2 regions of the Sphingobium sp. GW821-FHT02B05 genome follow, and region 1 is predicted to be linked to the other one. Evidence: riboswitches for the same ligand, from Rfam matches in the RefSeq annotation. Region 1 holds a riboswitch; the other holds the start of a gene.

Region 1 (5,965 bases):
GATCCGTGCGTCGGTGAGCGAGCCATGGCGCGAAGTGTCGTGGGAGGAGGCGATTGCCTATACCGCGTCGGAGTTTCGCCGGATTCAGGCGAAATATGGGACGCGCTCGATCGGCGGGATCACCTCCAGCCGTTGCACCAATGAAGAGACGTTTCTGGTGCAGAAGCTGATCCGGCAGGGGTTCGGCAACAATAATGTCGATACGTGCGCGCGGGTGTGCCATTCGCCGACCGGCTATGGCCTCAGTCAGACATTCGGGACGTCGGCAGGGACGCAGGATTTCGACAGCGTGATGCAGGCGGACGTCATCCTGGTCATCGGGGCCAATCCGACCGACGGGCATCCGGTGTTCGCCAGCCGCATAAAGAAGCGGCTGCGGCAGGGCGCGAAGCTGATCGTCATCGACCCGCGGCGTACCGATCTGGTGCAATCGCCCCATGTCGAGGCGGAGCATCATCTCCCCTTGCGGCCGGGCACCAACGTTGCGATGCTGACGGCGATCGCCCATGTGGTCGTGACTGAGAAGCTGTATGACGAAGCCTTCATCCGCGCACGGTGCGACTGGGACGAATTCATGGACTGGGCGGCGTTCGTGTCGGAACCGGCGCGCTCGCCCGAGGCGATCGAACCGCTGACGGGCGTGAAGGCGCAGGATGTGCGCGCGGCCGCGCGGCTCTATGCGATCGGGGGCAATGGCGCGATCTATTATGGCCTGGGCGTCACCGAACATTCGCAAGGATCATCGACCGTCATGGCGATCGCCAACCTCGCCATGGCGACCGGCAATGTCGGACGCGAAGGCGTGGGCGTAAATCCGCTGCGGGGGCAGAATAATGTGCAGGGGGCGTGCGACATGGGCAGCTTCCCGCATGAGTTCAGCGGCTATCGGCATGTGTCGGACGATGCGACGCGCGGGCTGTTCGAGCAGGCTTGGGGCGTGACGCTGGATGCCGAACCGGGGCTACGCATCCCCAACATGCTCGACGCCGCGACCGATGGCACCTTCAAGGGCCTGTTCGTGCAGGGCGAGGATATATTGCAGTCCGACCCCAATACCCATCATGTCGCGGCGGGGCTGGCGGCGATGGAGTGCGTGGTGGTGCAGGATTTGTTCCTCAACGAAACCGCCAATTATGCGCATGTCTTTCTGCCCGGATCGACCTTCCTGGAAAAGGACGGCACCTTCACCAATGCCGAGCGGCGTATCCAGCGCGTGCGCAAGGTGATGGCGCCGCTCAACGGCTATGCCGATTGGGAGATCGTGCAGCTGGTGGCGAACGCCATGGGGTTGCACTGGGACTATAGCCATCCGTCGCAGATCATGGACGAGATCGCGGCGTTGACGCCGACCTTTGCCGGTGTGCATTATGACCGGCTGGAGGCGGAAGGATCGCTGCAATGGCCGGCCAATGATGCCGCGCCGGACGGCACGCCGACCATGCATATCGGCGGCTTCGTGCGGGGGAAGGGCAAGTTCGTCCTGACAGACTATGTGCCGACCGACGAGAAGACGGGGCCGCGCTTCCCGTTGCTGCTGACGACCGGCCGAATCCTCAGCCACTATAATGTCGGCGCGCAGACGCGGCGGACGGCCAATACCGCCTGGCACCCGGAAGACCGTCTGGAAATGCACCCTAGCGATGCCGAGAACCGGGGCTTGAAGGATGGCGACTGGGTGACGCTGCGCAGTCGTGCTGGGGAGACGACCTTGCGCGCGCTCATCACCGAACGGGTCGCGCCGGGCGTAGTCTATACGACTTTCCATCATCCCGAAACGCAGGCGAACGTCATCACAACCGACTATTCGGACTGGGCCACCAATTGCCCGGAATATAAGGTGACGGCGGTGCAGGTGATGGCGTCCAACGGGCCGAGCGACTGGCAGCAGGATTATGCCGAGCAGGCGCGCAACAGCCGCCGCATCGCGCCATTGGAAGCGGCGGAATAAGGCGGGCACATGAGCGACGATACCCATGTCATGTCCACCACGGACCGGCTGGTCTATATGGCGCACCAGATTGCCCGCAACATGGCGATGATGGGCGAAGCGAAGGCGAGGGAAGCGCTGGCCGAACATCTGACCCGCTTTTGGGACCCGCGGATGAAGGCGCAGATCGTCGCCATCGCGCAGGAGCAGCCCGAACGGCTCTCACCGACCGTGGCCGCCGCCGTCGTGCGAATGGCGCAGGGCCGGCCGGCGCCAAAGGTCGATGCGGCGCAGTTCAACGCGGTGGATGAAGCGGGCCATTGCGACGCCGGTTGAGCGACGGGCCGTCCACCGCTAGGCCATGATGATGGATGAGCCTGCCGCCACTTCCCTGACATTCGATCGTTTGACGCCCGATGGTGCGACGCAGGCGATCGACCGGCCGCTGGCGCAGGAAGTGCCGGTCGCGATCGAATATAACGGTGCGGGCTATGCCGTGCTGATGGCGACGCCCGGAGATATCGCGGATCTGGTGCAGGGGTTCAGCCTGGCCGAGCGGCTGGTGAGCCGGGACGACACGCTGCTGGACGTGGACGTGCATGATACCGGTGCGGGGATCATCGCCCGCGCGACGTTGCCGCCGCATCGGACCGATGGGCTGCTGGAGCGGGTTCGGCATCGCGCATCGGATTCCTCCTGCGGGCTGTGCGGGATCGAGAATCTGGAGCAGGCGATCCGGCCGCTGCCGCGCGTGACAGCGTCATCGCGGGCGGACCGCGCCGCCATCTTTCGCGCACTGGCGGCATTGCGCGATCATCAGCCGCTTAATACCGCAACCGGGGCGGCGCATGCGGCGGCCTGGGTGGGGGCGGACGGCGCGATCCGGCTGGCGCGGGAGGATGTCGGGCGGCACAATGCGTTCGACAAGCTGATCGGCGCAATGGCGCGGATGGCGGCGGACTGGGACGGCGGCTTTGCGCTGCTGTCGTCGCGCTGCTCCTATGAGCTGGTGGAGAAGGCGGTGTTGGCCGATTGCCCGTTGCTGGTCACCATATCCGCGCCCACCCGGCTGGCGGCGGAGCGGGCCGAGGCTGCCGGATTGCCGCTGGTCGTATTGGCGCGGTCCGATGCGCTGTTGCTTCGGGGCCACAGCGACATCCGCCAAGCATAGGAGCGCTTGGCAGCGTCCCGGCTTTCCCTTATGGCGCGCGCTGTGGGGAAGGCATGTCTTTCCTGCAACATGATCGCGCCGGTGCCCGGAAACGGGTTAATCGGGAATGTGGTGCGGGCGTCACAAGCGCCTTAATCCACGGCTGTCCCTGCAACTGTGAGCGGATAGCGCGATGCACTGGCCCCAAAAAAAAGGGGCAGCCACTGGAGCAATCCGGGAAGGCGTGCATCGTGCCACGACCCGCGAGCCAGGATACCGGCCGGCGCTTGGTCGCTCTTGCTTTGGTCCAGGGGATGGTCGGGGCACGGTGGTTTTCCGTCGAGCGACGCCATGCGGCCGGGGCCGCATCGGGCCGCGGACGGGATATGGCGTCATCCCCCCAAAGGCCCGACCGCTTTCGGGCGGACGCCCCAGCCACCGTCGCTTTGACGCTGTAGGGGCAATGACAATGTTGAAATATGGACTTTCGCTGGTGGCTCTGGTCGCTGCCAATCCGGCCTTTGCGCAGGCGGACGACGATATCGTCGTGACCGCCGCGGGTATCGCACAGTCGCGCGACGAAGTCGGTCAGGCGATCACGGTCATCGACGCGGACACGATCAAGACGCGGCAGGCGATCGACGTAGTGGACCTGCTGGCGACGACGCCGGGCGTGCGTTTCAACCGCAACGGTACCGTCGGCGCGCAGACCGGCGTGTCGCTGCGCGGTGCGGAAACGACGCAGACTCTGGTGCTGATCGACGGGGTGAAGGTGAACGACCCCAGCGGTATTGGCGACGGCTATGATTTCGGCCCGCTGCTGACCGGGAATATCCGCCGGATCGAAGTGCTGCGCGGCTCCAACTCGGTGGTACACGGCAGCCAGGCGATCGGCGGCGTGGTCAATATCATGACCGGCGTGCCGGCCGAAGGCTTCGGCGCCAACGCATCGGCCGAATATGGCTATAGCGACACGTTCAGCGCGAAGGCGGACGTTTCCGGGACTGCCGGCATCGCGTCGGGCGGTGTGGGCGCAGCCTATTTCCGCACAGATGGCATTTCGTCGGCCGCCAATGGTACCGAGCGGGACGGCACGGAGAATATCGCCGCCAATGCGCGGGTGAAGCTGGCCTTCTCGGACAATCTCAGCCTCGACCTGCGCGGCTATTATATCCATGCAGATCTGGACGTGGATGGCTTCCCGGCGCCCGACTATGTGCTGTCCGACACGCCTGAAGTCGCCATTACCGATCAATATGTCGGCTATGCTGGCATCAACCTCGCGCTGCTGGACGGCAAGCTGACCAACCGGGCGGCCGTCACCTGGATGCGCAACGAGCGTGACTATTATTCGGCGCGCGGCGCGGAGGTCGATTATGGCTATAGCGGCACCAATCTGCGTTTCGAATATGAAGGCGTCTATGCGCCCATCGATCAGGCCAGGCTGGTCTTCGGTTATGAGCATGAGCGGCCGGACTATGATTATTATGACGCCTTCGGCACGACCAGCGCCAAGATCAATATCGACAGCGTCTATGCACTGGCGATCGTGAAGCCCTTCACGGGCCTGGCCGTCACCGGCGGCGTGCGCCATGACGATCATAGCCAGTTCGGCGGCGCGACCACCTTTGGCGCGAACGCCAATTATTCGCCCAATGGCGGCGCAACCAATGTGCGGCTGAGCTATGGCGAGGGCTTCAAGGCGCCATCGCTCTATCAGCTCTACGATAGCTGGAGCGGCAATGCGGCGCTGACCCCCGAACGGTCGAAAAGCTATGATATCGGCTTCGACCAACGCCTCGACGGTGACCGGGCCGTGCTGTCGGTCACGGCATTCCAGCGCGATACCCGCAACCAGATCAACTACGACAACGACACGTTCCGCTACGCCAATCTGGACCGCACCCGTGCCAAGGGCGTGGAAGCCTCGATCGCGCTGAAGCCAGTGGACGCGCTGACCGTGACCGGCAGCTACAGCTATGTCGACGCGCGCGACAGGTCGGAAGGATCGGCCACCTATGGCAATCGCCTGGCCCGCCGCGCCACCAATGCGGTGAGCCTGTCGGTCGATTATGTCTGGCCCTTCGGCCTGGCGACCGGGGCGACCGTCACGATGGTCGGCGACAGTTTCGACAATGCGGCCAACACGCGCCGGCTGGACGGCTATGCGCTGGCCGGCGTCCGGGCATCCTTCCCCGTGGGCGAGCATCTGGAAGTCTATGGCCGCGTCGACAATCTGACCGATGAGAATTACCAGACGGCCTATGGTTACGGCACCTATGGCCGCGCTGCCTATGGCGGCGTGCGTGTCCGCTTCTGATGACCGTTGGCCGGGGTCAGCGCGGCGCGTTCAGGCGCGCCGTGATGGCCCCTGCCGCCTGCACATAGGCTGGGCCGCCGCACACGGTCCAGCTTTGCGGCAGGCTGATGCGCGGGATGGTGCGCAGCGCTGGATGATGCAGCATTTCCGTGCCCTGATCGACCACCCGGTCGGTCGCGCTTTCCACGATCAGCCAGTCGGGGCGGGCGGCGACCATTTCCTCCAGCGATATCTGCGCCAGCATCGGCTTGCCGAGCCGGCTGGCGAGATTGGTGAGGCCAACGCGATGCATGAGATCGTCGATCAACGTGCCGGTGCCGGTCATATAGCCGCGCCGCTGATAATAGGCGGCGACTCTGCTCCGGCCAGGATGGCGCAGCGCGGCAAGGTCGCGATTCATCCGCGCAATCAGCGCTTCACCCCGATCGACATGGCCGATGGCACGGGCCACCTGACGAATTTGTTCGAGGATCGCGCCATAGCTTTCTGCACTGGCGAGGCCGACCGTGCGCCAGTCGCCCGGCGGGGCGCCGGCGACCCTGTTCATGCCGATCGGATAGCCCAGGAT
Region 2 (5,965 bases), on a different contig from region 1:
TGCTCGAAGCCACAAAGCGCCGCCAGCGCCGCCCGCATCGCGCCACCATGGGTCACGACCAGCGTCGGATCAGCCGGCAATTGGGCGATCGCCTCAACGACTCGCACGGTCAGCGCAGACCAGCGTTCGCCACCGGGCGGCGGACAGGCATCGGGATCAGCGTAGAAATCTGCCAGTGCGCCGGCATCCAGCGTCGCCGGATCGGCCCCATCCCAGGCACCAAAGTCCAGTTCACGCCAGCGCGGATCGACCTGTGGCACGATGCCACGCGGCATGGCGATAGCTCTCGCTCCCTGCCGTGCGCGCAGAAGATCGGAGGACACTATCGTTGCGATCGTCAAAGCTTGCGCTCGCGCAAAGCAGGCCGCGGCGCCGGCATCCGTCGCGGGCCAGTCCTGATGCCCCAGCAACCGTCCGGTAACAGCCGGAGCACCATGGCGCATCAGGTGGAGCAGCCGGCCCGCCATCAGCCCTCCGACACGCCGGCATCGGCGAAGGTCGCCATCCGGTCGTGCGCGGCGAGTGCCGATCGGATGACGGCCGCGGCCACCGCGCCGCCACTCCCCTCGCCCAATCGCATGTCGAGGTCGAGCAGCGGCCGCAAGTGCAAAGCATCCAGCAGGCGCCCATGCGCCGCTTCGGCAGAACGATGTCCGGCCAATATATGATCGGTGATCGCCGGGACCGCCGCCGCCATTGGCGCCAAGGCCGAAGCGCAGATAAAGCCGTCCAGAACGATCGGCACATGATGATGTCGCGCAGCCAGCATGGCGCCCGCAATCGCGGCAATCTCTCGCCCGCCAACTCGCCGCAATGTCTCGAACGGTGTTCCGGGCGCTTGTGCATGACAAGCCATGGCCAATTCGACCACCTGTCGCTTCATCACAACGCCGTGACTTCCCACACCTGTCCCGGCACCTACCCAATCCGCCGCCACGCCACCGAAACTGCGCTGGCACAAAGCCGCAGCCGCCGTCGTATTGCCGATCCCCATTTCCCCAAGCAGCAGCAGGTCGAGCCCCGGATCGACCGCCTCCGCGCCGATGTTGAGCGCGGCCAGACATTCCGCCTCGCTCATCGCCGGTTCGACCGTGAAATCAGCGGTCGGCCGGTCGAGCGCGATCGGCACCACTTGCAGGTCCAACCCGGCCGCGCCGGCCAGCGCATTGATCGCCGCGCCACCGCTCGCGAAATTGGCGACCATCTGCGCCGTCACCTCTGGCGGGAAAGCACTCACCCCATGGCGCGTCACGCCATGATTGCCGGCAAAGATCACCGCCCGACCGCGATCGATCCGAGGGCGCGCGCGCCGTTGCCAACCGGCCATGAAGATGGCGATATCTTCCAATCGACCAAGCGATCCGGCAGGCTTGGTCAGTTGCGCCTGTCGTGCTGTTGCGGCGGCACGACAGGCTGCGTCCGCTTCCGGCAAGGAAGCCAAGGCGGCATCGAACGCCGCAACGGTAGGGAAAAAGCTCATGTCGCGACGAAGCCCGGTGGCGGTGTTCGCACGATAAAATGCCCCTTTACGCCCTGCGGCCAGTCGGCATAACGTACCTGCCCATGCGCGCTTTCAGCATGGTGGACGGCATAGTCCAGTATCGCACGGGCAGCTTCTTCATCCGGGGTAAAGCGACCCAGCACATAGCCGATCTTCCCCGGCGCCCGCAAATGAACGGTGCAATGATCGGAACAGGCGAACAGGCAGGGCATATCCTGTATCGACACTCCATCATAGCGATCCGAACCAGCCTTGACCCGGCGCAACGCCTCCGCCAGCCGGACGCCACCGCGCACGCCGTCCGCATCCTCCCGCGCATCCGGCGAATGGCGACAGCTGCTGCACACGACCACCGCCGGGCCATCCTCTACCGCGCGCAGCATCAGACGACCACCCGACCACGCGCCGCGCTGCGCAGAAGGCCGCTGCGGTCGACCAGATGCTGCAACACCAGCAGTCCGGCCAGTATCATCGCATAGCGGACGAACTGCCGCGCCAGTATGTCCGGGGCAAAAGCCGCCCAACCAGAACCCAGCAGCACGGCGCCCGCCAACACGACCAGCTTGAACGTGAGGAAGGCGGCGACATAAGCGGCCGCCAGCCGCAGGGCAGGATGCCCGCCGGTCAATCGGCCGGCCACGCTATGCGCGCCCAACAGCCCAGCGATCGCTGCCAACGCCATGGTCACGGCCCAGACGGCATTTTCGCCCGTCATGTCATAGCCAAGCAGGCAATAACCCACCCCCTGCGACACGACCCATGCGGCAAGCATCAGGATGATGCCCTCCTGCCGCCGGACATGAAGCGCGGCGACGGTGGCCAGCGCAGGAAAGGGCGTGGCGCATGCCAGCGCCAGCGTCGTCACGGTGCTGGCGACCGTCATCAATCCGACCCAAAGATGGCGGGCGGTGGCAGGGGACAGGCTCTCCATGGTCAAGCGCTCCTCGTCATATGGTTTGTCATGTAGGATCAAAACCGTGCCCGCAGGCCGGCATGGATGCTGCGCCCCAACTGCCCGTAGCGGCGCGCCGTCTCATAATATTCGTCGAACAGATTTTCGACCCGACCGAACAGGGTCAGCTTGTCCAGTACCGGAGTTTCGGCGCGTAGATCGACCAGCGTGTAGGCGGCGTTCTGAAATGGAGCGACCGTCGCGCTTGTCCTCGCCGTATCCAGTGCCTTGCCCGACCAGCGGACTGCAACCGCCGTGCTGAGGCCAAAGGCCCAGTCATAGCGCAGCGTGCCGTTGGCCGCATGACGCGGACGCCGGGTCAACTGGTTGCCATAGTTGAGGCCGGGAGAACGATCCTCCGCCGATACCCAGCTATAATTGCCGTCGATCGTCAACCGGCCGACATGGGCGACACCGGCCAGTTCCAGTCCATGCGTCTCGCTCCGCTGGACATTGGCGTAATAGCCAAGCCGCGGCGTGGTCGTATCGGGCGCGTAGCAGAGGGGCGGCCGGTTGGTCGTCGGGCAGCCATTATAGGTAATGAGATTATCGGTGCTTCTGTCGAACCAGGTGGCCGACAGGATCAAGCCATGATCGAACAGATGCTGTTCGACACCCGCGTCCCAGCCATGCGACTTTTCCGGCACCAGCGCCATATTCCCATAGTCGCTGTAGAGTTGATAGAGCGTCGGCGCCTTGAACCCTTCGCCATAGCTGGCACGCAATATCGTGCTGTCCTTGGCCAGCGCCCAGGCCGCGCCTGCGCCAAAGACGGTATTGCCGCCGAAGGTCGAATGATGGTCGTAGCGCACCCCGCCATTGAGGGTCAGCCCCGTCAACGGTTCGACATTCAATTGTGCATAAAGGCTGTCGATATCGGCCGACCCACGGATGGTCGGATAGGTCGCCAGGCTGTTGGGGGGCGACGCGGTGCGCATCCGCTGCTCTTCGCGTTCCGCGCCGAAGGTCGCCGTCCATCCCTGCGCGATCGTCAGCCCGCCCTGATATTCGTAGCGGTTGGTTTCGCCCCTGGCCGCGAAGCTGAGCGGGCGCAGCTTGCGCGACGGGTTGATATTGTCGCGCACCGTCTCGCTACGACTGAAGGACAGGCGGTTGTGCAGTGCCCCGCCGAACAGGTCGGCATTGAGGCCCGCATAACCGATCCACTCCTCGGTCTGCGAATATTCCGGACTGTCCGGCACGGTCCCGGCACTGTCGATGTCGGTCCGCCCCTTGGCATAATAGCCGCGCACATCGACCGACAGGCCCGGCGCCAGCGCCACGCCCAATCGGCCATTAAGCGTGCCGTTGCTGTAGCCGTCCTTCTCCCTGGCGCCATAGCGCGGGCTTATCGCGGAAATCCCCTGCGTCGTGAAGCGGCTGCCTGCGACCTGCCAATCGAGCGCGCCCTGCCGACCGCCCAGCGCCGCGCGGGCACTGACGGTGTCGCGCGATCCCGCCTCGATATCGAAGCTGCCTTCGATCGGCCGCCGCGGGTGCGCGGTCACGACATTGACGACGCCGCCGATCGCCTGGCTACCCCACAGGATCGACTGCGGCCCGCGCAAAATCTCGATCCGGTCGATATCACCGGTCATCAGCGTCGCGAAATTATAGCCGCCACCGGTCGAGGACGGATCGGCCAGTTTGACGCCATCTATCACCAGCACGGTCTGGTCGGCCTCTGCGCCGCGGATGCGGATCGCGGTCGCCGTTCCATAGCCGCCATTGCGCGTGAAGCTGATGCCGGGCGTGCGGATCAGCAGGTCCGATACCGTCAGCGCCTGCGCCGCGTCGATCGCTGGCTTGTCGAGCACGGTGATGCTCGACGCCACTTGCCCGATCGCCTGCGGCTGGCGAAGGGCCGTGACGATCACCTCATTCGCATCCTCCGCCATGGCCGGCATCGATAGGCCCGCCAGAATGACAAATCCGCTTTTTGAAATCCAGTGCATGATCATCCCCCAGTCTTTGACAGGACCGGGCGGACGCGACGCGACAGCGATGCCGAACGCCCATGCGCACGACATCCCAGCCGCGCGAGTCCGCACGGTCAGCTTGTCGTTGCGCGAGGATATCCTCGTTCGACCGGCACACCCTGTCCGGACGAAGAACGACCGCGACAGGCAGGTCTCCTGGCTTGCGGGTCCATGCCGTTTCGAAGCGCCTTCTCGGGATCATGATCCCAATGGCCTGTGCCTCGATGGCTCGCCGCTCACAGTTGCAGGGGCAGCCGGGGTCTTGAACCCCGTTCCCTTTTGATCCCCTTGCGGGGAACCTGACGCACTGGCCGCCGTAATGGAGTAGGATCAGGCGATCAAGTGGAAGAAGCCGCCCGTCACATGGCCCACCCGATGGCCTGCCGGGCCAATCTCCTGCCCTTCCGCATCGGCCATGTCGGCCAGCGCTTCGCCTTCGCTGGCGGTGATGCTGGCATAGTGAAACTCATGGCCGAGCAATGGCTGCCCGGCAGGGGCGAAGCTGCTGTCCTGGCGCAGCCGGGCACGGCGATAGCCCAATGTCCTGCGCCGCTGTGCGAAGCTGCTGTCCATCGGCAGCAGGCCCGCCATGGCATGCACCGCGCCATCGCCATCCTCCAGCGAGCGGCCCAGCACCATGTAACCGCCACATTCGCCATGAACCGATCGATTTTGCGCAAAGGCGCGAAGGCCCGTCAGGAAATGCTGATTGGCCGCGATCCGCCCGGCATGGAGTTCGGGATAGCCGCCGGGCAGCCAGCAGGCATCGCAATGCGCCGGCGGCGCTTCATCCGCCAGCGGCGAGAAGAAGTGCAGTTCCGCCCCGGCCGATCGCCACCAATGCGCCATATGGGGATAAAAGAAGCTGAAAGCCGTATCGCGGGCGATGGCGATCCGTTGACCCGGCGGATGTATGGCGGAATTGAGTGCCGGGAAATCTGCCGTCGCTCCGGCCGCAGCATGGATCGCGTGCAGATCGCATTGTGTTGCTATGCGCTGCGCTATCACTGCTATCCGTGCTTCCAGTTCGTCCGTCTCGCCGGCCTGCACCAGACCCAGATGGCGGGACGGCATGACCAGCCCCTCATCGGCCGAAATCGCGCCCAGCAGCGGCAGGCCAATCCGCGCGAAGCCATCCTCTATCATGCGGCGATGGCGTGGGCTGGCCACCCGGTTGGCGATCACGCCGGCAATGGCGGGCGCGCCCGGAAAGGTCGCGCAGCCATGCGCCACCGCTGCCACCGTCTGCGCAGCGGCACGGGCATCGACGACCAGCAGTATCGGCCAGCCAAGCAGGCGCGCGATATCGGCGGACGCGCCCGACCTGCCTTCCGCTCGTGCGCCGTCATACAGGCCCATCGCGCCTTCTGCGACAACGAGTTGGACAGTCGATGCGACCTGTGCGGCCAACCCGCGCAGCATCGCCGGCGCCATTGCGAAGCCGTCCAGATTGATCGAGGGCCGCCCGGTCGCGGCCGCGTGAAAGGCCGGGTCGATATAATCAGGCCCGCATTTGGCACCTTGCACGGCCAG

What was found. Region 1 has a riboswitch for cobalamin ahead of AC07UX_RS09310 (TonB-dependent receptor plug domain-containing protein). Riboswitches for the same ligand answer to the same signal wherever they lie in the genome.
Region 2: another riboswitch for cobalamin. It lies ahead of AC07UX_RS20115 (TonB-dependent receptor plug domain-containing protein); the one in region 1 lies ahead of AC07UX_RS09310 (TonB-dependent receptor plug domain-containing protein).

What each region holds. Positions count from the first base shown of each region.
Region 1 covers NZ_JBWKVW010000001.1:1,860,867-1,866,831, reverse strand. Annotated here, with positions in the region: gene fdhF (formate dehydrogenase subunit alpha) at 1-1,948, shown strand, start outside; gene AC07UX_RS09320 (formate dehydrogenase subunit delta) at 1,958-2,263, shown strand; gene fdhD (formate dehydrogenase accessory sulfurtransferase FdhD) at 2,292-3,098, shown strand; cobalamin riboswitch at 3,161-3,376, shown strand; gene AC07UX_RS09310 (TonB-dependent receptor plug domain-containing protein) at 3,547-5,397, shown strand; gene AC07UX_RS09305 (ABC transporter substrate-binding protein) at 5,414-5,965, opposite strand, start outside.
Region 2 covers NZ_JBWKVW010000013.1:65,319-71,283, reverse strand. Annotated here, with positions in the region: gene AC07UX_RS20135 (histidine phosphatase family protein) at 1-467, opposite strand, end outside; gene cobT (nicotinate-nucleotide--dimethylbenzimidazole phosphoribosyltransferase) at 467-1,480, opposite strand; gene AC07UX_RS20125 (DUF1636 domain-containing protein) at 1,477-1,884, opposite strand; gene AC07UX_RS20120 (hypothetical protein) at 1,884-2,432, opposite strand; gene AC07UX_RS20115 (TonB-dependent receptor plug domain-containing protein) at 2,471-4,351, opposite strand; cobalamin riboswitch at 4,562-4,750, opposite strand; gene AC07UX_RS20110 (cobyrinic acid a,c-diamide synthase CobB) at 4,763-5,965, opposite strand, start outside.